2 regions of the Streptomyces sp. NPDC055189 genome follow, and region 2 is predicted to be linked to the other one. Evidence: predicted binding sites of a transcription regulator. Region 2 holds the regulator's gene; the other holds the start of a gene.

Region 1 (14,327 bases), on a different contig from region 2:
CGACGATGTCGCCGCCGGTCACCAGGAGCGAGCGCCACAGGACCTCGCCCTTGCCGGGCACGGCCGGGATGCGCGGCAGGATCTCGTCCCGGTGCACGACCCGCGCGCCCGCCGCCCGGGCGACCTCCGCCGTGCGGTCCGCGGAGCCGGAGTCGATCACCACGAGCTCGTCGACGAGAGCGGTCTCCTCGACCAGCTCGCGGCGGATCTCGGCGACGATCTCGCCGACCGTCTCCTCCTCGTCGAGCGCGGGCAGGACGACACTCACCGAGGCTCCCGACGCCCGTTTGGCGGCGACGAGCGCGCTGAGCGGACGGTCGGCAACCGACCAGGAACGCCTGGTCAGCCAGCGCTCGGCCTCTTCCAGCACGGGGGGCTCCTCCTGTGTGTGGCCTACATGTGATCCATCTCGCGGTGCGGACGACTATCTCAAGGGTCCAGGCCGTCGGTTACAGTCTTGAACAACGCCGATGACCATCGCATGCCGGGGTCATCGCGCAATAAACGCCCCGGGCCCCTGAAGCCCGGCGCCATACCGCTCATCCAGAGGGGCAGAGGGATACGGCCCGTTGAAGCCCCGGCAACCATCCCGCCGACCGCGCACGCGAGGTCTCGGTGGGGAAGGTGCCAATTCCGTCTCGCGGTGAGATTCGCCGCGGGGAAGATGAGGAGAAAGGGCCTCGCCTCCATGGCTGCGCAGACTGTCGCAACGAACGACACCACCCCTTCGACCACGGGTTCCGTGGATCTCGGTCCCGCTTCGGGCCTTTCCTGCCGCGAGTGCGGTGAGCTCTACGCCCTCGGCCCGATCTTCGCCTGCCAGGCCTGTTTCGGCCCGCTCGAAGTCGCGTACGACCTGCCGACGGGTGACCCCGAGGCACTCCGCAAGCAGATCGAGTCCGGCCCGGACAACATCTGGCGCTACGCCCCTCTCCTGCCCGTCCCGGCGGACGTCGCCGAGAAGCCCAACATCAACCCTGGTTGGACCAAGCTCGTCAAGGCCGACAACCTCGCCCGCGAGCTCGGCGTCGAGCAGGGCAAGCTGTTCGTCAAGGACGACTCGGGCAACCCGACGCACTCCTTCAAGGACCGCGTCGTGGCGCAGGCCATCGAGGCCGCCCGCGCCTTTGGCTTCACCACGCTCTCCTGCTCCTCCACCGGCAACCTCGCGGGCGCCGTCGGTGCCGCCGCGGCCCGCGCCGGCTTCCGCTCCTGCGTGTTCATCCCGCACGACCTGGAGCAGGGCAAGGTCGTCATGGCTGCGGTGTACGGCGGCGAGCTCGTCGGCATCGAGGGCAACTACGACGACGTGAACCGCTTCTGCTCCGAGCTCATCGGCGACCCGCTGGGCGAGGGCTGGGGCTTCGTGAACGTGAACCTGCGGCCGTACTACGGAGAGGGTTCCAAGACCCTGGCGTACGAGATCTGCGAGCAGCTCGGCTGGCAGCTGCCGGACCAGCTGGTCATCCCGATCGCCTCGGGCTCGCAGCTCACGAAGATCGACAAGGGTCTCAAGGAGCTCATCAAGCTGGGGCTCGTGGAGGACAAGCCGTACAAGATCTTCGGTGCGCAGGCCGAGGGCTGTTCGCCGGTGTCCACCGCCTTCAAGGCCGGGCACGACGTCGTCCGCCCGCAGAAGCCGAACACCATCGCCAAGTCGCTTGCCATCGGCAACCCCGCCGACGGGCCGTACGTGCTCGACATCGCGCGTCGTACCGGTGGGGCCGTCGAGGACGTGAACGACGAGCAGGTCGTCGACGCGATCAAGCTGCTTGCCCGGACCGAGGGGATCTTCGCGGAGACCGCGGGCGGGGTGACCGTGGGCGTCACCAAGAAGCTGATCGACGCGGGGCTCATCGATCCCACCCTGACCACGGTGGTGCTGAACACGGGTGACGGGCTCAAGACTCTTGACGCTGTTGCCGAGACGTCTCAGGCGACCGCCACGATCAAGCCCAGCCTTGACGCGTTTCGCGCCGCGGGTCTTGCCGGTTAATCGCCGCAGGGCCTGAGCCTTCTTTCCGTCTGCGGACCGTCGTGGCTGGTCGCGCAGTTCCCCGCGCCCCTGAAGGGGCCCCACGCACCCCGAGGTGAATCCATGAGCGTGAACGTTCGTATCCCCACCATTCTTCGCACCTACACCGGCGGTCAGTCCGAGGTCGCCGCCGAGGGGGCGAACCTCTCCGAGGTCATCGCCGACCTGGAGAAGAACCACGCCGGCATCGCGGCGCGCGTCCTGGACGACCAGGGCAAGCTGCGGCGCTTCGTGAACGTCTACGTGAACGACGACGACGTCCGCTTCGAGCAGGGTCTGGAGACCGCTACGCCGGACGGCGCGGGCATCTCGATCATTCCTGCCGTCGCCGGTGGTTGATCCTTTAAGGAAATACCCTGCGTAATCGGAAATGCCCCCTCTGCGAGAGAAGCGGAGGGGGCAATTCTATGTGGTTGAGCGCGGTACAGTTGGGAAGCGAGCTTCCCCGTTTGTGCCGAGCGCATATACGAAGTCGCCCTGAGGGCGACAAGAAGTAGCCAAAGTGCACTGCCCATTTGCCCCTCTCGTGGCATTTGTCTGGCCCGACTTGCCCTGAACTCCGGTAAATCCTCCGCATATTTCCGATCACGCGTGCCCAGAATTCTCGTCTGATTGACCTGTTGCAGAGGGCAGTTGGACAGATACATTCAGCCGCGGTCGACGCGTTCCGGCGCACGCCTCCACAACCCATTGGGGGGGTGAGGTCTGACCCGGGTCCGCGAAGTGCGGGTCCGTGCAAGGGCCAGTAATAGGGGAGTTAGGCATGGCTCAGGGCACCGTCAAGTGGTTCAACGCGGAGAAGGGGTACGGCTTCATCGCGGTCGACGGTGGTGCGGATGTTTTCGTCCACTACAGCGCGATTCAGATGGACGGCTACCGCACCCTTGAAGAAGGTCAGCGAGTTGAGTTCGAGATCTCGCAGGGCCAGAAGGGTCCGCAGGCGGACATGGTCAAGCTCGCCGTCTGATCTCGGCGCGATCGGCCAGCGACTTAGCGAGTGACGAAGGGCCCGTATCCCGACAGGGGTACGGGCCCCTCGTGCGTCCTGTGTTCGCCGCGCCCCGCGCCCCTGGACGCGCGCCCCCTCGTGCGTCCGGGATCCATGAGAGGCGCTTGCACTCGTAGGGGTCGAGTGCTAATCATTGGGCTTAGCACTCTCCGAGTGAGAGTGACAGAACTTGGATCGGGTCGGTGAGGCCCGCAGGCCGGGTGGGGCAAGGAACCACAAGGCTTGCAGGCCGTCCGTCGCGGGCACCGATGCGATCCGGAGCATGCCACCCCTGTCCGGGAGGACCACTTCACATGGCCAAGATCATCGCGTTCGACGAGGAGGCACGGCGCGGCCTCGAGCGCGGCATGAACCAGCTCGCCGACGCCGTCAAGGTGACCCTGGGCCCCAAGGGTCGCAACGTCGTCCTCGAGAAGAAGTGGGGTGCCCCCACGATCACCAACGATGGTGTTTCCATCGCCAAGGAGATCGAGCTCGAGGACCCGTACGAGAAGATCGGCGCCGAGCTGGTCAAGGAGGTCGCGAAGAAGACGGACGACGTCGCCGGTGACGGCACGACGACCGCGACCGTCCTGGCGCAGGCGCTGGTCCGCGAGGGCCTGCGCAACGTAGCCGCCGGTGCCAACCCGATGGCCCTCAAGCGCGGCATCGAGAAGGCCGTCGAGGCCGTCTCGGGCGCCCTGCTCGAGCAGGCCAAGGACGTGGAGACCAAGGAGCAGATCGCTTCGACCGCCTCCATCTCCGCCGCCGACACCCAGATCGGCGAGCTCATCGCCGAGGCGATGGACAAGGTCGGCAAGGAAGGCGTCATCACCGTCGAGGAGTCGCAGACCTTCGGGCTCGAGCTTGAGCTCACCGAGGGCATGCGCTTCGACAAGGGCTACATCTCGGCGTACTTCGCCACGGACATGGAGCGTATGGAGGCGTCGCTCGACGACCCGTACATCCTGATCGTGAACTCGAAGATCGCGAACGTGAAGGACCTCCTTCCGCTCCTCGAGAAGGTCATGCAGTCCGGCAAGCCGCTGCTGATCATCGCCGAGGACGTCGAGGGCGAGGCCCTGTCGACCCTGGTCGTCAACAAGATCCGTGGCACCTTCAAGTCCGTCGCCGTCAAGGCGCCCGGCTTCGGTGACCGCCGCAAGGCCATGCTCGGCGACATCGCCATCCTCACCGGTGGCACCGTCATCTCCGAGGAGGTCGGCCTCAAGCTGGAGAACGCCGGTCTCGACCTGCTCGGCCGTGCCCGCAAGGTCGTCATCACCAAGGACGAGACCACGATCGTCGACGGCTCCGGTGAGAGCGACCAGGTCCAGGGTCGCGTCAACCAGATCCGCGCCGAGATCGAGAACTCGGACAGCGACTACGACCGCGAGAAGCTGCAGGAGCGCCTGGCGAAGCTCGCCGGCGGTGTTGCGGTCATCAAGGCCGGTGCCGCGACCGAGGTCGAGCTCAAGGAGCGCAAGCACCGCATCGAGGACGCCGTTCGCAACGCGAAGGCGGCCGTCGAAGAGGGCATCGTCGCCGGTGGTGGCGTGGCGCTGCTGCAGGCCGCCGCCGTCTTCGAGAAGCTGGAGCTCGAGGGTGACGAGGCGACCGGCGCCAACGCCGTGAAGCTCGCCCTGGAGGCCCCGCTCAAGCAGATCGCCGTCAACGGCGGCCTTGAGGGCGGCGTCGTCGTCGAGAAGGTCCGCAACCTCACCGTCGGCCACGGCCTCAACGCCGCGACCGGTGAGTACGTCGACATGATCGCCGAGGGCATCCTCGACCCGGCGAAGGTCACGCGCTCTGCCCTGCAGAACGCCGCGTCCATCGCCGCGCTGTTCCTCACCACCGAGGCCGTCATCGCCGACAAGCCGGAGAAGGCGGGCGCTGCCCCGGCCGGCGGCGGCATGCCGGGCGGTGACATGGACTTCTGATCGACCTCTGGTCGATCGACGTCCCGTACGTACCGAGGGCGGCACTCCTTCTCACGAAGGGGTGCCGCCCTCGGGCGTTGCCAGGGCGTAGGCGATGCCGTCGTCGAGGTCGGCCTCCAGGCCCATGCGGAACGCGGCTTCGTACGCCGGGTCGCCGATGGCCTCGCGGCTCCGGTGCTCGCTGGCCCGGCGGGCGGCCACGAGGTCCACATTTCCCATCCGCGCGCCACCGACGGAGCGCCACAGGACATCGGAAATACCGAGTAGCCGCGCGGCCTGCTCGGGATCGTCCATGGCCGAGGTCAGCGTGTCGACGCTCAGGGCGGCACCGAGGAGGTCGTGGAGCCGCCATTTGATCGCCAGGCCGTCGCGGGCGTGCCGCACCGCCGAGGCCGCGTCGCCGTTGCCGAGGGCGGCTCCGGCGAGCAGGTAGAAGGCGAAACTGCGCATCCACTGCTCGCCGTGCCGCTCGCACTCCACGCGCAGGGTGTCGGCGGTCACGGCGACTTGGTCGAACTCGCCCAGACGGAGATGGGCGAACGGAACGGTGGCAAGCAAAAGGAGTTTGACGGCGGGGGAACCGCCGCCGCAGTCCGAGGAACCGGCCGCTCCTGCGACAAGGCCGAGCGTCCGCGCCGACTGGCCGCTCAGCGCCAGCCAGGACCCTTCGAGGTAGCGGGCGGCGTCGACCGCCGCCGGATCGCCGAGCCGGTCCGCCAGCGGATTGCAGAGGTCCACCTGCCGGCCGGAGGCTTCGAGGTCGCCCTGCGCGAAGGCCACCATTCCCAGGGTCCACAGGGCCCAGAAGCGTCCCTGCTCGGGGCCGGGGCCGGGTGACTTGGCCAGGGCACGGTCCCCGTAGTGGCGGCCCTCGCGCTGGAAGCCGCAGCAGAACCAGAAGAACCACAGGCTGCCGACCATCTCAAGGCTGTCGCGCGGGTCCTCGTCGGCCAGGCAGCACTCAAGCGCCGCGCGCAGGTTGGCGTGCTCCGCCGTGCAGCGCTCGTACCAGGCCACCTGGTCGGGGCCCGCCCACTTCCGGCCGCCGGTGCGGGCCAGCCAGCGGTAGTAGTCCCGGTGCCGCTCCGAGAAGCGCTGTTCCTCACCGAGGCTTCGCAGCCACTCCTCGCCGTACTCCCGGACGGTGTCCAGCATCGAGTAGCGCAGGCCGCGCTGGGTCTGCACCGACCGGAGCAGCGACTTGTCCACCAGCGCGGACAGCAGCCCCCCGATCTGCCCGCTGCCGAGCGGGCCGCCGGAGCAGACCAGTTCGGCCGCTTCCTGCTCGAAGCCGTCGGCGAACACGGACAGGCGGGCCCAGGCGAGGCGCTCCTGCGGGGTGCACAGTTCGTGGCTCCAGCCGATGGCCGTGCGCAGGGTCAGGTGCCGGGGATCGCCGTCGCCGGGCCAGGCGCCGGGGGAGCCGGGGGAGGGCGACGGGGCGGCGAGCGTTTCGTAGCGGTCGTGCAGGCGCTGTCGGAGAGCCTCCAGGTCCATCTCGGACAGGCGGGCGGCGGCCAGTTCGATGGCGAGGGGGATTCCCTCCAGGTGCGCGCAGATCTCCGCCACCGCGGTGCCGTCCTCCTTGGTGACGCCCGCGCGTTCCATGAACAGCAGGGAGGCGTCGGACGGTTGTCCGCCATGGACGTCCACCGGCAGCGGCGGCACGACGATCGCCCGCTCGCCCCGCAGGGCCAGGGGGCGGCGGCTGGTGGCGAGGACGTGCACGCCCGGAGCCGCGGCCAGCAGTGTCCGTACGAAGTCGGCGCAGTCGGCGGCCAGATGTTCGCAGCAGTCCAGGATGAGGAGCAGCTTCTTGTCGGCCAGCCACTCGGTGACCACCTCGCTCGCGGGCCGGGTGCTCTGGTCGGCAAGCCGCAGACCTTCGTACAGGGCGAGTGCCAGCAGGGCCGGTTCGCTCAGCTGGGAGAGGCCGACCAGCCACACCCCGTCGGGGAAGGCGTCCCGCAGTCCGGCTCCGGCGCGCTGTGCCAGCCGGGTCTTTCCCACGCCGCCCACGCCGGTCAGCGTCACCAGGCGGGCGTCGGTCACGGCTTGCGCCACGGCCCGCAGTTCGGCTCCGCGTCCGACGAAACTCGTTGTCTCGGCCGGTAGGTTGCCCACCTGCCGGCCCTTCCCGGATGTCCGCATGGTGGCTCCCCGTCTCCGGCGCCCGGGCCCCTTCGGCTCGCAGCCGCCGTCTCCGACAGGTGAGTCTGCTCTCCGTCACGGCCCCCGGCCCGTGGATGTCACGAGATGCCCATTTCTCCGGGCGAGACGCGCGGATCACCGCATTTCGGCGTCAGGGCCGGTCATCTACCGCCTACTCCGGTCAATCACTTCTGAGAGGGGCCATGAGTGGGCCATAGTGACCGTCAGTCGTCACGGAGCGTAAACATGGGGGTGGGGCCGGGCCATGCCCGTCGGCAGGTGGGGCCGGGAGGCAGACATGCGGAAATGGCACAGCCGGAGCGGTCTGCCGGCGCTCGCCGCGGGCGTCGGTCTGCTCCTGGCCGCGATCGGCACGTTCGTCGGCGGTCGGCCGGTGGGGATCGCCGTGCTTCTGATCGGTCCGCTCCTCGCCTGTGTCTGGTCGAGTGTGCGGCGGACCGCGATGGTGGTCTGCTGGACGGTCCTCCTCGCGGCGGGGACCGGCATCGTGCGCCATCTGCTGAGGGCGCCGGGCTTTGCCCTGGAGTTCCTGGTCCTCGTGGCGGGCGGGATGCTGGCCATCCGCAATGCCGCCCGGCATGCCGAGCGGAAGGCGTCGCTCGCCCGCGTCACGGAGGTGGCGAGCGCGTCGCAGAGCGCGCTGCTGCAGCCCCTGGCGGTCGAGGTCGAAGGCATCGAGGTGTGCTCCCTGCACCGCAGTCCGGTGCAGGGGGCCTCGGTGTGCGGGGACCTGTACGACGTCGTCCACACCCCGTACGGACCGAGACTGTTCGTCGGGGACGTGCGCGGCCACGGCCTGGAGGCGCTGCGGACCACCGCGGCGTCGATGAAGGCCTTCCGTGACCTCGCCTACGTCACCCCCGGCCTCGCCGACCTGGCCACGGCCCTGGACGCCCGCCTCGATCCCGCCCTGGGCCCCGAGGACTTCGTCACCGCCGTACTGGCCGAGTTCGCGCCGGGCGAGGTCCGCCTGGTCAACTGCGGGCATCCGCCGCCCGTTCGGGTGGGCAAGCAGATCAGACTCCTCGAACCCCCGGAACCCGCCCTCCCGTTGGGGCTGCGCACGACACCACTGGCGCACCGGGTCTACCTCCAGCCGGGGGAGCGCCTCCTGTTCTACACCGACGGCCTGAGCGAGGCCCGCGACGCCGACGGCGTCGAGTTCCCCCTGCTGCCGCGCGTCGCCGGGGCGCTGGCCGACCCCTCGAACTCCGACGCGCTCGACGCCCTGTACGCCATGGCGATCGCGCACACCGGCCGCCCGCTCACGGACGACGTCGTCCTCGTCCTGTGCCGGGCGGCCGGCGTCACCGAGTCCTCGCAGGCCGCCTTCCCCCGGGAGGGGATCAGCCCGGCAGCCGGTCCATGATCCAGGTGCAGAGTTCCTCGGTGACCAGGGTGTGGCCCTCGTTCTGAGCGGCGCAGAGGTACTCGTCGAGTTCGCTGTCCTCGGACTTCTCCGGGAACGGGTCGTACAGCTTCTGGTGGCTGTCGATGTCGCGCAGGGCCACCGCGCTCACGGCCGGGACGAAGCAGTGTTCGCGGATCTCGGCCTCCGAGCCGAGGCCGATGATCGCGGGGATCTTGTCCAGCTCGTCGGCGAGGATGCCGAAGCCCTCCAGGGTGCCGCCCGGTGCGCCGTCGATCCCGGGCAGGTACGAGGTGCGGATCTGCGGCCTGCGCAAAGTCACCACCCGTAGCTGCGCGACCAGTTGGTCCTCGCCCGCGGGCTGCGTGTAGAGGTGAGTGCCGGTGATGGCCAGGCCCCTGCCGCGGAACGCCTGCTCGCCGGGGGCGACGCCGTTGCCCGCGCCCGTACGCACGCCGTTGGCGACGCCGATCTTCTTCGGGCGGCGCGGCCAGCCGCCGACCCGCTCGAGCTCGGCGAGGAACTCGACGCGCTCCTTGTCCGTCTCGGGGGTGTCGCCCCACTCGGAGATGTGCTGCCACAGGAGCTGGCGCGCAGCCGGGCTGTTCATCTGGTTCGAGAACGCCGCGTTCAGGCGCCGGATGTAGTGCGCGAACGACTGGAGCGCGATCGGGATCCAGGCGCCGCGGTGCGGGCTGTCGAAGGAGAAGTACAGCTCGGTCTCGTGCTCGACGTCGTCGTGCTCCATCTTCGCCAGCGCGTACCGCGTGACCAGACCGCCCATGCTGAAGCCGCCCACCGTCAGCGGGTGGCTGCCGGAGCGCCGCGCGATGGCCTCCTGGATCGCCGAGCGGGCCGCCTTGGCGTTGTCCAGGATCGAGGCGCTGCGCTCGTCGAAGCCGAGCAGGACGACGTCGTACCCGCGCCTGCGCAGTTCGCCGATGAAGGGGTACGGGCCCCGCTCCAGGATCTCCCACGAGAAGTCCAGGTCGCTGGGCCCGGTGTTGAAGCCGTCCGCGATGATCACCGGCTTGGCGAGCCCGCGCTTGGCGTCCGCGAGATACACCCACGCCTTGCCGTCGGGTAACGCCCACTCCTGGTCAGGGGCGGGAGCGGCCTCGGAGACCTCCCTGGGGCCGGGCGCCAGAGTGACGCGGGCGGCGATCCCGAAGGCCTCGGCGATCTGCTCTTCGTCGGGCTCGTTGGGCTCGTTGGAATCGGTCATGAAGGATCCCCTCCGGTGGTGCGGCTTCGATGACGGCGGGTGGGCAGGTGCCATCCTCGATACGCGCGGTGGTCGTCGATAGACGGCCACCGGGATTCACCGGACGAGCGGGGGCCTTTCGGACAGCGGGGCGTTGGCCGTATTCACCCCTGCGGTACGGGGGCGGGGACGGCCGGGCCTGGGTGCGGGGGCCCGCGGTGGTTACGGGTGTGCCGGGGTGGTGTCCGACTCGGTCAGCGTCCGCCTGCCGGAGCCGGGGAAGTATGGCCCGAAGCCGATGTGATCACGCGGGGCTGCCGGGCGGGGGCGGAGTGAGGAGGCCGCGTCCTGCGGTGAGGATGCCGACCGCGCGGGGGAAGTCCTTGAGCTGGGCGAGGAGCGAGTCCAGCGCGGGGAGCAGACACAGGGGCGGGACGCCGCGGGCCGACAGGATGTCCGCGGTCCACGTGATGAACCTGGTGAACAGGCCGGGGTCGTCGACGTATAGGGCCGTGGCGAGGTAGTTGACGATGAAGTCGATGTCCTCGACGGTGCGTTCCAGCTGGTACTCGCTGTACCCGCGCATCTCGGGGAAGCCCTCTTCGACGTCGGCGAGGGTCTGCTTGACCAGTTGCGGCCTGCTCCGGCGGATCATGGTGTACTCCTGGTCGCCCAGGTGCGGCAGGTCCAGGTCCGGCGGACGGGCCGCGGGCGCACCGGCCCCCGCCAGGTTCTGGCCGAGCAGCGTCGCCGCGCCGCGCGCGTCCTTGGCCCACTCGGCCCGCATCATCCGTGCGTAGCGGCCCTGCGGACCGAACGCGGCCCCTCCGGCAAGCACCGGAACGCCGACGCTCTGGCACGAGGCGATCGCGTTGTGGGCGCCGGGCAGGAGCGTCGGGATGGACGAGGAGAGCAGTACCGCCTGCGCACGAGTGCGATACACGTGCTCGACCAGATGCTCGGTGGGGACCTGCGCCCCGAGATAGTCGACGCGCCAGCCGCGCAGCCGCAGCACCTCGCTGATCAGGAGCGCGGGCAGGGCGTGCCACTCGCCGTTGACGCACGCCACCAGGACCCGCCCCGTGAACGGTCCGAAGAGAGCGGGGGCGGTGGCTTCGGCCACTGCCGCTACGCACCGCTCGCTGATCGCCGTGGCAGCGTGTTCCTGCGCCACCGAGATGTCGTTGGCCGCCCAGGCCGCACCCACCCGCTCCTGGCTCGGTGCGATCAGTTCGAGCAGGACGCGCTCACCCGCGGCACGCAGCTGTCCGGCGGCCGAAGCGTCCATGTCGTGCACCCGCTTGAGCTCCGCCGTGCCGAGCGCACCGCGCACGACGGCGACGGCGCGCGTCTCGTCGCACTCGTCGAATGCCTGCCACAACTGCTCACGCGACTCGGTGAGGGAGTCGTTCTGCTGGTCACCGCTCACGCGGATCACCCTTTCCGGGGTTGCTCTTTCTCTGTCGTCGGACGGTTGCCGCGTGGCGCGCCGATCGCCAGTACGGCCATGTCGTCGTGCCTGCCCTCGCCCACCCACTGGGCCACGACCATCTGCACGCGCTCGGTGACCACCTCGGCCGGCATCCCGGCGCACTCGGCGAGCACGGCGCGCAGCCTTTCCTCGCCGAACATCACGTGCCCCAGCGGCCCGCCCCATGCCTCGGTGATCCCGTCGGAGTACAGGAGGCAGACGTCGCCCGGGTGCAGCGTGACTTCCGCGGTCATGAGATCGAGGTCGGCGAAGGCGCCGATCAGCGTGCCCGTGGTCAGGGTCTCTTCGACACGGCCGTCGGTACGCACGATCAGCGGGGCGGGATGGCCCGCGCTGGAGACGCGCAGCCGTACCCGCGAGTCCTGGTGCACCGCGGTGACCAGGACCAGTGTCACGAAGGGGGTCTGCTGCGCGGCCAGCAGCGCCCTGTTGAGGAGGGTGAGCAGGCGGGTGTGGTCGGCGGCGAACGGCACGAGCGCCTGGAGCACGTGCCGGATCCGCCCCGCCGTGACGGCGGCTTCAAGGCCCTTGCCGCACACGTCACCAAGGACCGCGACGGTCTCGGCCTCCGGCGCCTCGGCGGGATACAGGTCGTAGAAGTCACCGCCGACGCGTTCGCCCTCCACGGAGGCGCGGTACCGGCCGGAGAAGCTGATGCCGTGCACCCGGTCGACGGCGGGCGGCAGCAGGTCCCGCATCATCACTTCGGTGACGTGCGCCTGGCGGGCGTAACTGCGGGCGATGGACAGGGCGGCGCCGGCGCGTGCGGCGAAGAGCTGTGCGAAGGACTCCTCGTCGGCGGTGAACGCCTCTTCCTGACGGCGGCGCAGCAGAATGAGGCATCCGGCCGGTACACCGTGGCCCGGCAACGGCACCACGACCACCGAACCGATGTCCGCGGCGTCGTCCACGAAGCCGTCTGGCATGGCCCAGACAGGCATCTGGTGCGGATCGATCCAGCAGGAGGACACCGGGGGGAGCCCCAGCAACGCCTCTGCCAAGCCCGGCAGTTGTTCGGGGTCCAGTTCGATGCGCTCCTGCACCACCGGCCCGCGGTCGGAGCAGCGCGTCACGGGAAACCTGCGCCCGTCGCCCGCCCCGACCACGACCGCCGCGTCCGCCAGATGCCGCGCCGCCCGCTGCCCCGTCACCGCCATGCAGCGCTCCAGATTCAGCGAGGCAAGCAGTTCGGAGGACAGCTCCTGGAGCAGACCGGATCTCGCCCGCTCGCGCGCCAACTCCTGTGCGGCGCCCGACTGGACGCCGTCACCGATCAGCCACCAGGACACCGCGCCGTTCGCGCCCGGCCCGGCGAGCGCCTTCATGGGGCGCCCGCCGATCCGGCCGTCCGCCCACGCCGACGGCTCGTCCCCCGCGCCGTTCACCCACCGCAGGTGGGCCTCGCTCAGCCAGGCGGGCGCGATCTCGCCCAGTGCGACACCGACGTCGATCCGCGTCAGCAGAAGACCGGCTTCTTCGTTGTGGGACAGCACGATGCCGTCCGCGTCCACCGTGACCACCGGGTAGGGGTCAAGGTGCTGCGCGGCAGGTCGTACACCACGAGACCTCTTCTGCTCCGGCAAGGAGACCATCAGCGTGGAACCCACTGGCGCGGGCGCCCACCACCCCCCACCCACTCGAAGCCAGGGGGCTTTACGTTACCGACGGCATATGACTACTGGTATTAGTTCGACGTACTTTGCCGTACTTACGAAATCCTCCGACCGACTACTGCATAATCCGCCCAGCGTTCAGGCCCGCGACGAACGTGCTCCAGGCGGTGGCCTGAAACACGAGCGCCGGGCCGGTGGGGTTCTTGGAGTCGCGCACGGGGACGATCTCGGGGTGCCCGTCGCCTACTTCGAGGCAGTCGCCGCCTTGCCCGCCGCTGTACGTGGACTTGCGCCAGCGGGCCATCTCCAGGCAGTTGCCGCCGTCAGGCCCGCTGTACGTGGACTTGTGCCAAGTAGCTGTGCTCAGGTCGTACTCAGGGCTGGTCCTCATGGGTGTAATCCTCTGCCACTGATTCGATCAGGGCCAGGGAGTCTCGTGGCGAGAGTGCGCTGGCTCCCAACAAATCGTAGGCCAGAGTCTGCCGTGCGACTGTGGCTGGGTTGTCTTCGAGACGCCCGGTCTCAACTCCCTCTGCGTAGGCGAGCGTAGGCGCATCGTCGAAGGTCTTGAGCTTGAGGGACCCCTGGATGAGCGGGTGGGCGCCTGCGGAGAAGGGCATGACCTGCACGATCGCCCGGTGGCGCTGCCCGAGCGCGGCTACGTGTTGCAGGGCCTCGGCCATCACCGCGGGGCCTCCGACCATGCGGCGGATTGCTGCCTCGTCGAGTACTGCCCACAACAGCGGTGTTGTTGGATCGCGCAGGATGTGCGCCCGCTCCAGGCGCGCTTTCACCAACTCGTCGATGACATCCTGCGTCGCTGTCGGGCGCCCGCTCCGGAACATGGCCCGCGCGTACCCCTCTGTCTGGAGCAACCCCGGGATCAGCAGGGGCGCGTACTCCCGGATGCCGGTGGCAATTGACTCCGCCTCCGCCGCTTCAGCGAAGTGATCCGGGTACTTCGACTTCGCGATCGCCGCGCAGTTGCGCTCGAAGAACCCTCCCGTGTCGAGCAGTTCGTCTATCTGCCGGGCGTACTCCAAGTGCATCCGCCGCGTACCCGATTCGAGCTGTCCGATGAACGAGCCGCTGACGAACAGGGGTGCGCCCAGTTCCTCCTGGCTCAGTCCCGCCCGTTCGCGGGCGTGGCGCAACTCCGCACCGAGCAGGGCGCGGGGGGACGATGAGGGGTCGAGGTCCTTCGGTCCTGGCATGGCAACTCCCGGTCGTACGCGAGGGGTTGTTGGGTCGCCGTCACTGTTCAGGCTAGCCGGGAGCGGACACGCTGGGTGAGGAATCAGCAACACTGTGTGTGAAAGGCGGAGGTCATGGCGCTGACGGCGGAGGAGCGGGTGCGGGCGGTGGAGGATGCCGTACGGCAGTTGAGAGCGGGCCTGGAGAGGGCCGGGGTCACGCTGCCCTCGCTGCGGATGGACCCGCTGACGGCGTCGGCGGAAGGGGCGCTGCCGCTGGTGGAGCTGGGGCGCTGCAATCTCGACACGGCGCTGCGGCTC
Region 2 (14,327 bases):
TCGCGCCCGACTCGGGGCAGACCAGGAAGGCCGTGCCGAGCTGCGCGACGTCGGCGCCCGCCGCGAGCACCGCGGCGATCTGCGAGCCGCGCATCAGACCGCCGGCCGCGACGATCGGGATCTGCACGGTCTCGCGCACCTGCGCGATGAGCGAGAGAAGGCCGAGCCCGGCGCCGTCCGTCTCGGGGTTGTCGCGGTGCGTGCCCTGGTGGCCGCCCGCCTCGATGCCCTGGACGCACACGGCGTCGGCGCCGGACCACTGGGCGGTCTGCGCCTCTTCGGGCGTGGTGACGGTGACGACCGTGATCGTGCCCACACGGGCGAAGGCGTCGAAGACGTCGCGGGTGGGGCAGCCGAAGGTGAACGACACCAGCGGCACCGGGTCTTCGACGAGGATCGCGAGCTTGGCGTCGTAGCCGTCGTCGCGGCCGCTGTCCGGGTCACCGAGCTGCGTCTCGTACCAGGCGGCTTCACCGGCGAGCTGGTTGCGGTAGACGTCGATGGCGGCGGCGTCGGCGTACTCGGGCTGCGGCATGAAGAGATTCACGCCGAACGGCCTGCTGGTGAGCCCGCGCAACTGTTTGATCTCCTGGTACATCCCGTCGGCGGTTTTGTACCCGGCGGCGAGGAATCCGAGCCCTCCGGCCTCGCAGACGGCAGCGGCGAGCTGGGGGCAGGAAGCGCCGCCGGCCATGGGGGCCTGCACGATCGGAAGGCGGCAGAGATCGGTCAGTGCGGTGGGCATGAACGCATCGTGCCATGACCTGGCCGGGGGGCCGAATCGCGTCCCGCAAGGGGCGAGAGCGCCCCGTAGGGGGCGCGGGGAACTGCGCGAGCAACCACGACGGCCCGCGGACAACGAAGCGCCCCCGGCACGGGCTGACCCGACACCGGGGGCGTCCAAAAGGTACTGCTCAAGGCGCTACCGCCCGTTGAACGCATCCTTGAGACGCGAGAACAACCCCTGCTGCCCCGGCTGGAACTGCCCCGTGGGCCGCTCCTCGCCGCGCAGCTGCGCGAGCTCCCGCAGGACCCGCTCCTGCTCCGCGTCCAGCTTGGTCGGCGTGAGGACCTCGACGTGCACGATGAGGTCGCCTCGTCCGCCGCCCCGCAGGTGCGTGATGCCCCTGCCGTGCAGCGGCACCGACTGACCGGACTGCGTGCCCGGCCGGATGTCGACCTCTTCCAGGCCGTCCAGCGTCTCCAGGGGCACCTTGGTGCCCAGAGCCGCGGCCGTCATCGGAATGGTGACCGTGCAGTGCAGGTCGTCCCCGCGCCGCTGGAACACGGCGTGCGGCAGCTCGTGGATCTCCACGTACAGGTCGCCGGCGGGGCCGCCGCCGGGGCCGACCTCGCCCTCGCCCGCGAGCTGGATCCGCGTGCCGTTGTCGACACCGGCGGGGATCTTCACGGTGAGCGTCCGCCGCGACCGGATGCGGCCGTCGCCGGCGCACTCCGGGCACGGGGTGGGCACGACCGTGCCGAAGCCCTGACACTGCGGGCACGGCCGCGACGTCATGACCTGGCCGAGGAAGGACCGCGTGACCTGCGACACCTCACCGCGACCGCGGCACATGTCACACGTCTGGGCGGACGTTCCCGGCGCGGCGCCTTCACCGCTGCAGGTCGTACAGACGACCGCCGTGTCGACCTGTATGTCCTTGGTGGTCCCGAAGGCCGCCTCGTCCAGGTCGATCTCGAGCCGGATCATGGCGTCCTGGCCGCGGCGCGTGCGCGACCGGGGGCCGCGCTGCGACGCCGTCCCGAAGAACGCGTCCATGATGTCCGAGAAGTTGCCGAAGCCACCGGCTCCGAAACCGCCCGCGCCACCGCCGCCGCCCGCCTGGGACAGCGGGTCGCCGCCGAGGTCGTAGACCTGCTTCTTCTGCGGGTCCGACAACACCTCGTACGCGGCGTTGATCTCCTTGAAGCGCTCCTGAGTCTTCGGGTCCGGATTCACGTCCGGGTGAAGCTCTCGCGCAAGCCTCCGGAAGGCCTTCTTGATTTCGTCCTGGGAAGCGTCGCGGCGCACGCCTAGTACGGCGTAGTAGTCCGTGGCCACTTACGACTCCGCCAGGATCTGTCCGACGTAACGTGCCACTGCGCGTACTGCTCCCATCGTTCCCGGATAGTCCATGCGGGTCGGGCCGACCACGCCGAGTTTGGCTACTGCCTCGCTGCCCGAACCGTAGCCGACGGAGACCACGGACGTAGAGCTGAGTCCCTCATGGGCGTTCTCGTGACCGATCCGTACGGTCATGCCCGAATCTGTGGCCTCGCCAAGCAACTTGAGCAGGACGACCTGCTCCTCAAGGGCCTCGAGGACGGGCCTGATGGTGAGGGGAAAGTCATGTCCGAAGCGGGTGAGATTGGCCGTTCCGCCGATCATCAGCCGCTCTTCGGTCTCTTCGACGAGGGTTTCGAGGAGCGTGGAGAGCACGGTCGCCACCGTGCCCCTGTCCTCCGCGTCGAAGGACTCCGTCATGTCCTGCACCAACTGCGGCACGTCCGCGAAGCGACGGCCCGCGACCCTGCTGTTGAGCCGCGCCCGCAGATCCGCGAGCGAGGTCTCGCCGAACGGGGCGGGGCAGTCGATCATGCGCTGCTCGACCCGGCCCGTGTCCGTGATCAGGACGAGCATCAGCCGGGCCGGAGCCAGCGAGAGCAGCTCCACGTGCCGCACCGTCGACCGTGTGAGCGACGGATACTGCACGACCGCGACCTGCCGGGTCAGCTGCGCCAGCAGCCGCACCGTGCGCGCCACGACGTCGTCGAGGTCGACGGCGCCGTCGAGGAAGTTCTGGATGGCCCTGCGCTCCGGCGCAGCCATCGGCTTGACGCCCGCGAGCCGGTCGACGAAGAGGCGGTACCCCTTGTCCGTGGGGATGCGCCCCGCACTCGTATGAGGCTGGGCGATGAACCCTTCCTCCTCCAGTGCCGCCATGTCGTTGCGGACGGTGGCCGGGGAGACCCCGAGGCTGTGCCGCTCGGTGAGCGCCTTGGAGCCGACGGGCTCCTCGGTGCCGACATAGTCGTGGACGATGGCGCGCAGCACCTCGAGCCTGCGTTCATTGAGCATCCGCGCACACCTCCACCTTTTGCCCTGAAACCTGTCTGTCCTGCCCGTCCTGCGGCCCTGCCTGGCACTCCCCTCGGGTGAGTGCCAGCCTGCGCCGCGCCCAGTGTACGGCCGTGAGGTACGGGCCCGGCAAGGGCAGCGGCTGCCGAGCGACCGCCGGCGGGCTAGCGTCGGCGTATGGACGTGGCACTGGCTTGGGACGAGGCGGGCTGGGAGCGGCTCGCGCCGCATGTGGGGCGGCGGCGCCTTCCTGTCTGGGACTGTACGGCGGGTCTTGTCGTCGGCGGCGAATCGGCCCTGATGATCGAGGCGGGGGCGACGCTGCGCGAGGGGGCGGAGCTGCGCACTCAGGCGCGCGGCATTCTCGGCGGCGGGCGGCGGGTCACTCACCTCGCCCTGACGCACCCGCACTTCGACCATGTGCTCGGTGCGGCGGCGTTCGCGGGCGTGGAGGTGTACGGCGCGGTCGGCGTCGACAAGCTCCTCGCGCGGGGCCGCGAGGAACTGCGCGACTCGGCCGTCCGGCACGGGGTCGCCCCGGACGCCGCGGCGGAGGCCGCCGACCTGCTCGTCCGGCCGCACCACGCGGTGTGCGGGGAGTGGACGCTCGACCTGGGCGGCGGGGTGCAGGTCCTGCTCGCGAACGTCGGCCCCGGCCACACGGGCCACGACCTGGCGGTCCTGGTCCCCGGCACGGACGGCTCCCCGGAGATCGTCTTCTGCGGCGACCTGGTCGAGGAGTCGGGCGAACCGCAGGCGGGCGACGACGCGGTACCGGAGCGGTGGCCGGCGGCGCTGGACCGGCTCCTCGAACTGGGCGGGCAGGACGCGCTGTACGTGCCGGGGCACGGCGCGGTGGTCGATGCGGCTTTTGTCCATGCGCAACGCGCCACACTGGCGGCCCGTTTCGGCGTGTCGTAGCCGGTCGTACGCCGCTTCTCTTATCGTCATGCGAATGCGCCAGTACTCCGCGGACCTGACTCCCCCCTGGAAGAAGCCGAAGCCCGTGCCCGAGGTCGCCGCGGAGGCGGACCTCGTGGTGGAGGAGCTGAGCACCGGCTTCTGCGGGGCGGTGATCCGCTGCGAGAAGACGGCGGAGGGTCCGACGGTGACCCTGGAGGACCGCTTCGGCAAGCAGCGGGTCTTCCCGATGACTCCCGCGGGCTTCGACCTGGAGGGCCGGACGGTCACCCTCGTCCGCCCGTCAGCGGCTGCTTCTCCCGTACGTCCCACACGTACCGCGTCCGGTTCGGTGGCCGTACCGGGAGCGCGGGCCCGGGTCGCCCGTGCCGGTCGGATCTACGTCGAGGGGCGGCACGACGCGGAGCTCGTCGAGCGGGTGTGGGGTGACGACCTGCGCATCGAGGGCGTGGTCGTCGAGTACCTGGAGGGCATCGACGACCTCCCGGCGATCGTCGCGGAGTTCTCCCCCGGCCCCGACGCACGCCTCGGCGTCCTGGTGGACCACTTGGTGCCCGGCTCCAAGGAGTCCCGGATCGCGGCGGAGGTGAGTTCTTCCTCCGCGCTGGTGGTGGGGCACCCCTACATCGACGTGTGGGAGGCGGTGAAGCCGTCGTCCGTGGGTATCTCGGCGTGGCCCCGCGTCCCGCGCGGCCAGGACTGGAAGACGGGCGTCTGCGAGGCGCTCGGCTGGCCCCCGAACACGGGCGCCGCGTGGCAACGGATCCTGGGCTCGGTGCGCAGTTACCGGGATCTGGAACCGGCGCTGCTGGGCCGCGTGGAGGAACTGATCGACTTCGTCACGGGCCCGGAGGAGTAGCCCGTCGCGGGCCACGTTCCCTGCGTACGGCGCGTTGCACGGCCGCTGCACGGCGCGTACTACACCGCCGCTCCGCGGCGGATTTTTCCCGCCCACCCACCCGATTACCCCGCGCTTGCCCACCCGGCCCGGCTGAGATCATTCAGCCCGTCCGGCGTTTGAGGACGAACTCGGCGGAGCCGGTGATGACAGCAACCACAAGGCACAGGGCCCCCGCGCCGAGCGGGTTTTCGGGAAGGGGCGGGGTTGGGGAAAGCCCCGCAGGGCCCGTCCGAACCTCAATCCACCAGATCCCGCACAACCCCATCCGCCAGCAACCGCCCCCGCAACGTAAGAACCGCCCGCCCCTCCTCAAAGGGCCCCGCCTCAAGCAGCCCCTCGGCCAGCGCCCGCCCCGCCGCCGCAAGCCCCGCAGGCCGCAGCAAGGACAACGGACACCCCTCAAGCAGCCGCAGCTCCAGCAGAATCCGCTCCACCCGCCGGTCCTCATCGGCGAGAATCTCCCGCCCCGCCCCCGGCGAGCGCCCCGCGGCAAGCGCCCCCGCATAAGCCCCCGGATGCTTCACGTTCCACCACCGCACACCCCCCACATGGCTGTGGGCCCCCGGCCCGGCCCCCCACCAGTCGGCCCCCCGCCAGTACAACTCGTTGTGCAGGCACCGCCCGGCCTCGGAAGTGGCCCAGTTGGACACCTCGTACCAGGAGAAGCCCGCAACCCCGAGGACCTCGTCGGCGATCAGATACCGGTCCGCGTGCACGTCGTCGTCCGTCATCGGCACTTCCCCGCGCCGAATCCGCCGGGCCAGCTGCGTGCCCTCCTCGACGATCAGGGCGTAGGCGCTGACGTGGTCGGGCCCGGCGCCGATCGCCGCGTCGAGGGTGGCCCGCCAGTCCTCGTCCGTCTCGCCCGGCGTGCCGTAGATGAGGTCCAGGTTGACGTGCTCGAAGCCCGCCGCCCGCGCCTCGGCCACGCACGCCTCGGGGCGCCCGGGCGTGTGCGTACGGTCGAGCACCTTCAGTACGTGCTGCTTCGCGCTCTGCATCCCGAAGGAGACGCGGTTGAAGCCGCCGGCCCGCAGCTCGCTCAGGTAGGCCGGGTCGACGGACTCCGGGTTCGCCTCGGTGGTGATCTCCGCGTCGTCCGCGAGCCCGAACTCGTCCCGGACCGCGCCCAGCATGCGTACGAGGTCGGATGCGGCGAGGAGCGTCGGCGTACCGCCCCCGACGAAGACGGTCCGGACGGGGCGCGGGTCGTCCCCGAGCACCTTCCGTGCGAGCCGCACCTCGTCGATCAGGGTGTCCGCGTAGTTGTCGCGGGAGGCGAGCACGCCGCCGGAGCCGCGCAGCTCGGTCGCCGTGTAGGTGTTGAAGTCGCAGTAGCCGCAGCGCGTGGCGCAGTACGGGACGTGGAGGTAGAAGCCGAGCGGACGGGCCCCCGCTCCCTGCAGGGCGGACGCGGGCAGCGCGCCGTCCTCGGGCATGGGCTCACCATCGGGAAGTGCGGAAGGCATACCTTCGATTGTCCCGCACCGCCGGACAAGCGGACGCCGCGCGCCGGGCGCCCCTACTGCGCCTGCAGCACCAGCACCGCCAGATCGTCGTCCGGCGGCCTCTCCGAGAACTCGTGCACCAACCTCTTGATCCGTTCCGCCACCAGGCCCGCGTCGAGGCCGGCGCAGCTCGCGAGTGCCGTCGCGAGGCCGTCGGCGTCGTCGAACATCCGGCGTCCCGAGCGGCGCTCCGTCACCCCGTCCGTGACGCAGAGCAACGTGTCGCCCGCCCACAGCTCGAAGGTCTCGCTGGTGTACGTCGCGTCGTCGACCCCGAGCAGCAGCTGGGGCGTGGCCGCGTCCCGGACGGTCCCGTCGGGGGAGAGCAGCAGCGGCAGCGGATGTCCGGCGCTCGCCACCGTGCAGCGGACGCCGCCGCCGTCCATGGGCACCAGCTCGCCGTAGAGCAGGGAGAGGAAGCGGGAGGTGGCGCCGTCGGCCGGCAATCCCTGGCCGCCCGCGACCGCGACCACCGCGGCGGCCGCGTCGGCGGCCTCCGTGGCGTCGTCCAGGAGGAGCTGGTTGAGGCGGTCGAGGACCTCCGCGACCTCGTACCCCTCGCGGGCGAGCAGCCGCAGCCACGGCCGGGCGAGGCCGATCACGACAGCCGCCTCGACGCCCTTGCCCTGGACGTCGCCGAGCGCGAAGCACCAGCGGTTCTTGCCCGCCTGGAACACGTCGTAGAAGTCGCCGCCGGGACCGCCCTTGTCCCGCGGCTCGTACACCAGGCCGCTGTGCATACCGGGGATGTCCGCGACGGAGCTCGGCAGCAGTCCGCGCTGCAGGACCTGACTGATGGTGGCCTGCCGCTGATAGCGCCGCGCCGCACTGATGGCGAGCGCGACCCGGCGGCTGAAGTCCTCGATGAGGCCGGTGACTTCGTCGGCGAAGCGGATCATCCCGGCCCGTCCGATGACGAGTGTGCCCAGCGCACCGCCGCCGGCCGTGAGGCGGTACGCCAGGGCCGTGCCGGTCTCCTCGCCGGTCATCGCCTCGCCGGGCCACGGCACGGGGACGGCGCCGGAGCCCGCCGATTCGGGCAGCCGGGGCGGAGCCTTCTCCAGGCTGCGGCGCAGTTCCTCCATGCGCTGCTCGCTGGCGTGCCAGACGCGGGCGAGCCGGCTCGCGGGGACGCTGTTCCCGTCTCCGCGTGGCGCGGATTCCGCCTCGTCGTCGAGCCATACCGCGCACCAGTCCGCGAGCCGCGGCACGAGCAGCTGCCCGGCGAGGGCGGCCACCAGTTCCTCGTCGAACTGCCCTGCGAGCAGATCCGACGCCTCGGCGAGGAAGGTGAGCGCCCCGCGGTTGACCCACTCGGTGTCGTGCGTGACCCGTCTCGGCAGCGGCGCGAGGATGTCGATGCCGCGAAGGCCGCGCTGCATCGCCTGCTCGCTCGCGTACGACTCGATCTCCTGGGGCGCCTGCACGCCCTCGACGGGCAGGCGGGCCCAGACGGACTTGGTGCCGGTGCGGTAGGTGATGCCCCAGGACTCGGAGAGGGCGGCGACGAGCTGCAGGCCCCGGCCGTACTCGGGCGTGCCCGGCGCCTGGGACGAGGGATCGCTGCGGACGGCGCGGGCGGGATGGTGGTCGGACACCTCGATGACCAGGGAGTCGGTGCTCTCGCCCAGACCCGCCTCGTCGAGCCGGCACACCAGCTCGACCGTGGTGCCCGCGTGGACGACGGCGTTCGTGACGAGCTCGCTGACCAGCAGCACGGCATCATCGGTGACACGGTCGGTGACGCCCGCGGCGGCGGGCACGGAGAGTTCGCTCCAGTCGACGAGCGCAGCTCGCACAAACCTTCGTGCAGCGGCGGGCGCCAACGGGTTGCCGGGCAGCGATGTGCACACCACCGCCGGCGGTCCGGGCTGGTGCCCCGGCTGGGCGGACGCACGGAAAGTGGTCTCCCGTTGCATCGGAATGGACCCCACGTTTCGGCTCCTGAGCAGTTCGGTCGAATACGCCTCAGGCGACACCGACAGAGTGACAGACTGGCCACGCCCATAAGCACCGAGTTACTGAAGTGGGCCGCTATGAGTGAGAACAGTGCTATGCCCGCGCTCGGTTACGGTCGGATTCCGGCACCGAAACCAGCTCCGATACCTCAGCCCCCTTCCGGACCTGATCCGGACACGGCCTCAGTGACCCACCGGGAGTCAGCTCCGGAAGCGATTTCCGACCTGCGCCCGCTGCTTGCCGCCATGCGGGCGGCGCGGGACGGGGACTTCACCAAGGTCGCGGTGACCGGCCACGGCCTGACGGCCGAGCTGCACACCGTGTTCAACGAAATGCTGGACCGTTCCCTGCACTTCGACGGCGAACTCTCCCGCGTGCGCAGGGAGATCATCCGGCACGGTCACCTCGACGAGCGGTTCTCCGCGAGTCCGGGGCAGGGCAGCTGGGCCACGCGCATCCAGGACGTCAACTCCCTGCTCGACTCGCTGGTCGCCCCGGCGGCCAACGCCACCCGCGTCCTGAACGCGGTCGCGGGCGGTGACCTCACCCAGCGCGTGGACCTGCACGACGGCTCCCGTGAACTGCGGGGCGACCTGCGGCGCCTCGGCCGCGCGGTGAACACGATGGTCGACCAGCTGTCGCTCTTCACGGGCGAGGTCACCCGTGTCGCCCGCGAGGTCGGCACGGAGGGGCGGCTCGGCGGGCGCGCCAAGGTGCGCGGTCTGTCGGGCAGTTGGCGTGACGTGACGGAGGCCGTGAACACGATGGCCGCCCGGCTCACCGCCCAGGTGCGCGACATCGCCCTGGTGACGACGGCCGTCGCGCAGGGTGACCTGACACGGACAGTGACCGTCGAGGCGACAGGCGAACTGCTCGAACTGAAGCTGACCGTCAACACGATGGTCGATCAGCTCTCCGCGTTCGCGGCCGAGGTGACGCGTGTGGCCCGCGAGGTGGGCACCGAGGGCCAGTTGGGCGGCCGGGCGCAGGCGCGTGGCGTGTCCGGGGTCTGGAAGGACCTCACCGACAACGTCAACTTCATGGCGTCGAATCTCACCTCCCAGGTGCGCAACATCGCCCAGGTCACCACGGCCGTCGCCAACGGCGACCTGAGCCAGAAGATCACCGTCGACGCCCGGGGAGAGATCCTGGAGCTGAAGTCGACGGTGAACACGATGGTCGACCAGCTCTCGGCGTTCGCCGACGAGGTCACCCGCGTCGCCCGCGAGGTCGGCACGGAGGGCAACCTCGGCGGTCGCGCTCAGGTGCGCGGCGTCTCCGGTGTGTGGAAGGACCTCACCGACAACGTCAACTTCATGGCCGACAACCTCACCTCCCAGGTGCGCAACATCGCCCTCGTGTCGACGGCCGTCGCCCAGGGCGACCTCGGCAAGAAGATCACGGTGGAGGCGAAGGGCGAGATCCTCGAACTGAAGTCGACCATCAACACGATGGTGGACCAGCTCTCCGCGTTCGCCGACGAGGTCACCCGCGTCGCCCGCGAGGTCGGCACGGAGGGCAACCTCGGCGGCCAGGCCCAGGTGCGCGGCGTCTCCGGCGTATGGAAGGACCTCACGGACAACGTCAACTTCATGGCGCTGAACCTCACCTCCCAGGTGCGCAACATCGCCCAGGTCACCACGGCCGTCGCCAACGGCGACCTGTCCAAGATGATCACGGTGACGGCGCGCGGCGAGATCCTGGAGCTGAAGGACACCGTCAACACGATGGTGGAGCAGCTGCGGGCCTTCGCGGACGAGGTGACCCGCGTGGCCCGCGAGGTCGGTACGGACGGCCGGCTCGGCGGCCGTGCCCAGGTGCTCGGTGTCTCGGGCGTGTGGAAGGACCTCACCGACAACGTCAACTACATGGCGGACAACCTCACGGGACAGGTCCGCAACATCGCCCAGGTCGCGACGGCGGTGGCCCAGGGCGACCTCTCCAAGAAGATCGACGTGGACGCGCGCGGCGAGATCCTGGAGCTGAAGACCACCATCAACACCATGGTGGACACGCTGTCCTCCTTCTCCTCCGAGGTCACCCGGGTGGCCCGCGAGGTCGGCTCCGAGGGCCAACTGGGCGGCCAGGCGCGGGTCGAGGGCGTCTACGGCACATGGAAGCGCCTGACGACGAACGTGAACGAACTCGCCCTGAACCTCACCACACAGGTCCGCGCGATCGCCGAGGTCGCCTCGGCGGTGGCCCAGGGCGACATGACCCGCTCCATCACCGTCGAGACGCGGGGCGAGGTCTCCGAGCTCAAGAACAACATCAACGTCATGGTCTCCAACCTCCGCGAGACCACCCGCGCCAAGGACTGGCTGGAGTCGAACCTCGCCCGTCTCGCGGGGCTCATGCAGGGCCACCGTGACCTGATGGAGGTCGCGGACCTGATCCTGCGCGAGCTGACCCCGCTGGTGAACGCCCAGTACGGCGCCTTCTTCCTGGCCGACCCGGAGGCCGGGGAGACCGCGACGCTGCAGACTCCCCCGGTCAAGGGGCTCGCTTTCATCGCGGGGTACGGCTCCGCGCAGGGCTCGGTCGTCGACACGGGCGCGATGCCCGCGCACGGCCTGGTGCGCCAGGCGGCCCTGGAGAAGAAGCGGATCCTCGTCGACGAGGTGCCGCCCGACTACATCAAGATCACTTCGGGGCTCGGGGACGCCGCCCCGGCCAGCCTGGTGATCATCCCCATCCTGTTCGAGGACAAGCTGCTCGGCGTCATCGAGCTGGCCACGTTCTCGCGCTTCTCGGACGTGCACCTGGCGTTCTTCGACCAGTTCGTCAGCACCATCGGCGTCGCGATCAACACCATCATCGCCAACTCCCGTACGGAATCACTGCTCAGCGAGTCCCAGCGGCTGGCCACGCAGCTCCAGGACCGCTCGGACGAACTACAGCTCCAGCAGGCCGAGCTGCAGCGCTCGAACGCGGAACTGGAGGAGAAGGCGGCCCTCCTCGCCACGTCGTCGCAGTACAAGTCGGAGTTCCTGGCGAACATGTCGCACGAGCTGCGCACCCCGCTGAACTCCCTGCTCATCCTGGCCCGGCTGCTCTCGGACAACCCCGACAGCCATCTCTCCGACCAGGAGGTGCAGTTCGCGACGACGATCCACCGCTCCGGCTCCGACCTCCTGCAGCTCATCAACGACATCCTGGACCTGTCGAAGATCGAGGCGGGCCGGATGGACGTACGACCCAAGAAGCTCCCCCTCATCAAGGTCCTCGACTACGTCCACGCGACGTTCCGCCCGCTCACCCTCGACCGCGGGCTCGCCTTCGAGGTGTCGGTCGGCGAGGACGTGCCGCGCGAGATGTTCTCGGACGAGCAGCGGCTCCAGCAGATCCTGCGCAACCTCCTTTCGAACGCGGTCAAGTTCACCGCGAGCGGCCGCGTCGAGCTCCGTGTCAGCCGGGTCAAGAACACCGGCGACCTGCGGCTGCACGACGGCGGCGACCGGCTCTGTTTCGCCGTCAAGGACACCGGCATCGGCATCCCGGCCGACCAGCTGCCCGCCATCTTCGAGGCGTTCCAGCAGGCCGACGGCACCACCAACCGCAAGTACGGCGGTACCGGCCTCGGCCTCTCCATCAGCCGCGAGATCGCCGGGCTCCTCGGCGGCCGCATCACCGCGGAGAGCAGCCCCGGCCAGGGCTCCACCTTCACGCTGTACGTCCCCGTGGTGCACCCCGGACACGGGCCCGCCGCGGCGGCGTACGCGGCGACCAGGGCGCTGACCACGCCCGAACCGCACGACGAGCGGGTCACGATGTCCCCGCACGTCTTCCACGAACAGAACGACAGCTGGCCCACCCCCACCAAACTGGAGGAGTACAGGGAGGGGGCGGCCGGACAGATATTGCGCGGGCGCCGCGTCCTGATCGTGGACGACGACATCCGCAACGTCTTCGCACTCACCCACGTACTGAGCCGCGTCGGCATGCCCGTCCTCTACGCGGAGAACGGCCGTGAAGGAATCGAGACCCTGGAGCGCAACCCCGACACCGACCTCATCCTGATGGACATCATGATGCCGGAGATGGACGGCTACGAAACGATCACCGCGATCCGCCGCACACCGCGCTGGAGCGGACTACCCATCATCGCGCTGACCGCCAAGGCGATGCCCGGCGACCGCGAGAAGGCCATCGAACAGGGTGCCACCGACTACGTACCCAAACCCGTGGACGTCGACCAACTGCTCACCGTTGCCTGCGCTCTCCTTGCCCCCGAGGGCGGCGACACGGACGAGCCCGACACACCCACGACCCAAGAGAAACCCGTTGCAGCGGAACCGGCAGGTACTCACGGGGAGGCCGCTGTTCCGCCGACGTCCGAGTGAGGCACTGTCACCATGAGCACAGAGGTCATGACCGACAACCGCGCAAGCATCCTCCTTGTCGATGACATGGAGGACAATCTGATGGCGCTCGAAGCTGTCCTGGGGTCACTCAACGAACCACTGGTACGCGCCCGTTCGGGCGAAGAGGCGATGAAGGCCCTGCTGCGGCAACGATTCGCCGTGATCCTCCTGGACGTGCGCATGCCAGGCATGGACGGCTTCGAGACCGCGTCGAACATCAAGCGGCTCGACCAGACCAAGGACGTGCCCATCATCTTCCTGACGGGCACCGACAACGACGCGGGCTACGCCTTCCGGGGCTATGCGACGGGGGCCGCGGACTACATGACCAAGCCGTTCGACCCCTGGGTACTGCGCGCCAAGGTCACCGTCTTCCTCGAACTGCACCGCAAGAACCAGCAGTTGGAGAAGATCCTGGCGCGCGAGCAGCAGCAGTTCGACGAACTGGCGGCCCGGCTCTCGGCGATCGAGGCGCACATGGCGGCCAGCAGCCTCAAGGACGTGCTCGAACTGCGCCACCACGTGACGCACATGGAGGAGCTGGTGAAGGAGATGCGGCGCGGGCGGGGCGTCTGACCGGATCCGGCCCCACACCCCGCCCGCGTACGGACGTCCGAGAGGCTCAGGCCTCTCGCGAGCCCGCGTACATCTCGTCGATCAGGTGCTGGTACTCGCGCTCGACGACCGGTCGCTTCAGCTTCAGGCTGGGCGTCAGCTCGCCGTGCTCGATGTCCAGGTCACGGGGCAGCAGCTTGAACTTCTTGACGGTCTGCCAGCGCTGCAGACCTTCGTTGAGCTGCTTGACGTAGCCCTCGATGAGCTCGACCGTCGCCGGGGCCGCGACCACGTCGGCGTAGCTCTTGCCGTCCAGGCCGTTGTCCTTGGCCCAGGCCAGAATCGCCGGCTCGTCGAGCGCGATCAGGGCGGTGCAGAAGTTCCGGTCGGCGCCGTGCACCAGGATGTTCGAGACGTACGGGCAGACGGCCTTGAACTGGCCCTCGACCTCGGCGGGCGCGATGTACTTTCCGCCCGACGTCTTGATCAGGTCCTTCTTGCGGTCGGTGATCCGCAGATAGCCGTCCTCGGACAGCTCGCCGATGTCCCCGGTGTGGAACCACCCGTCGGACTCCAGGACCTCGGCCGTCTTGTCGGCGAGGCCGTGGTAGCCCTCCATGATGCCGGGGCCGCGCAGCAGGATCTCGCCGTCGTCGGCGATCCGGACCTCGGTGCCGGGCAGCGGCTTGCCGACGGTGCCGGTGCGGTAGGCCTCGCCGGGGTTGACGAAGGACGCGGCGGAGGATTCGGTGAGGCCGTAGCCCTCCAGGATGTGGATGCCCGCGCCGGCGAAGAAGTAGCCGATGTCGGGCGCGAGCGCCGCCGAACCGGAGACTGCGGCGCGCAGTCGGCCTCCGAAGGCCTCGCGGAGCTTGGAGTAGACGAGCGCGTCGGCGGCCTTGTGCTTGGCGCCGAGCCCGAAGGGCACGGACGCGTTGCCGGTCCTGCGGAAGTTGTCCTGGCTGACCTTGGCGTACTCGCGGGAGACCTCGGCTGCCCACAGGAAGATCTTGTACTTGGCGCCGCCACCGGCCCGTGCC

Evidence for each region. The regulator HrcA, encoded in region 2, represses chaperone genes, less so after heat shock. The targets are predictions, from matches to a motif close to TTNGCACTCNGNNNNNCNGAGTGCNAA.
Region 1: a site for HrcA is predicted at 3,184-3,210, ahead of groL (chaperonin GroEL). Genes of this name have one in related genera too.

Annotation. Positions count from the first base shown of each region.
Region 1 covers NZ_JBSGSG010000029.1:2,578-16,904, forward strand. The annotation lists gene ACWFR3_RS21525 (glucosyl-3-phosphoglycerate synthase) at 1-370, opposite strand, end outside; SAM riboswitch class I at 537-671, shown strand; gene thrC (threonine synthase) at 689-1,996, shown strand; gene ACWFR3_RS21535 (MoaD/ThiS family protein) at 2,099-2,374, shown strand; gene ACWFR3_RS21540 (cold-shock protein) at 2,799-3,002, shown strand; gene groL (chaperonin GroEL) at 3,338-4,963, shown strand; gene ACWFR3_RS21550 (ATP-binding protein) at 5,015-7,114, opposite strand; gene ACWFR3_RS21555 (PP2C family protein-serine/threonine phosphatase) at 7,413-8,504, shown strand; gene ACWFR3_RS21560 (esterase/lipase family protein) at 8,482-9,729, opposite strand; gene ACWFR3_RS21565 (cobalamin B12-binding domain-containing protein) at 10,013-11,137, opposite strand; gene ACWFR3_RS21570 (PP2C family protein-serine/threonine phosphatase) at 11,143-12,792, opposite strand; gene ACWFR3_RS21575 (DUF397 domain-containing protein) at 12,929-13,204, opposite strand; gene ACWFR3_RS21580 (helix-turn-helix domain-containing protein) at 13,188-14,027, opposite strand; gene ACWFR3_RS21585 (hypothetical protein) at 14,142-14,327, shown strand, end outside.
Region 2 covers NZ_JBSGSG010000053.1:15,727-30,053, forward strand. The annotation lists gene ACWFR3_RS29950 (nitronate monooxygenase) at 1-745, opposite strand, end outside; gene dnaJ (molecular chaperone DnaJ) at 923-2,062, opposite strand; gene hrcA (heat-inducible transcriptional repressor HrcA) at 2,063-3,079, opposite strand; gene ACWFR3_RS29965 (MBL fold metallo-hydrolase) at 3,257-4,000, shown strand; gene ACWFR3_RS29970 (DUF3097 domain-containing protein) at 4,035-4,859, shown strand; gene hemW (radical SAM family heme chaperone HemW) at 5,138-6,370, opposite strand; gene ACWFR3_RS29980 (SpoIIE family protein phosphatase) at 6,424-8,328, opposite strand; gene ACWFR3_RS29985 (HAMP domain-containing protein) at 8,614-12,711, shown strand; gene ACWFR3_RS29990 (response regulator) at 12,724-13,308, shown strand; gene ACWFR3_RS29995 (AMP-dependent synthetase/ligase) at 13,355-14,327, opposite strand, start outside.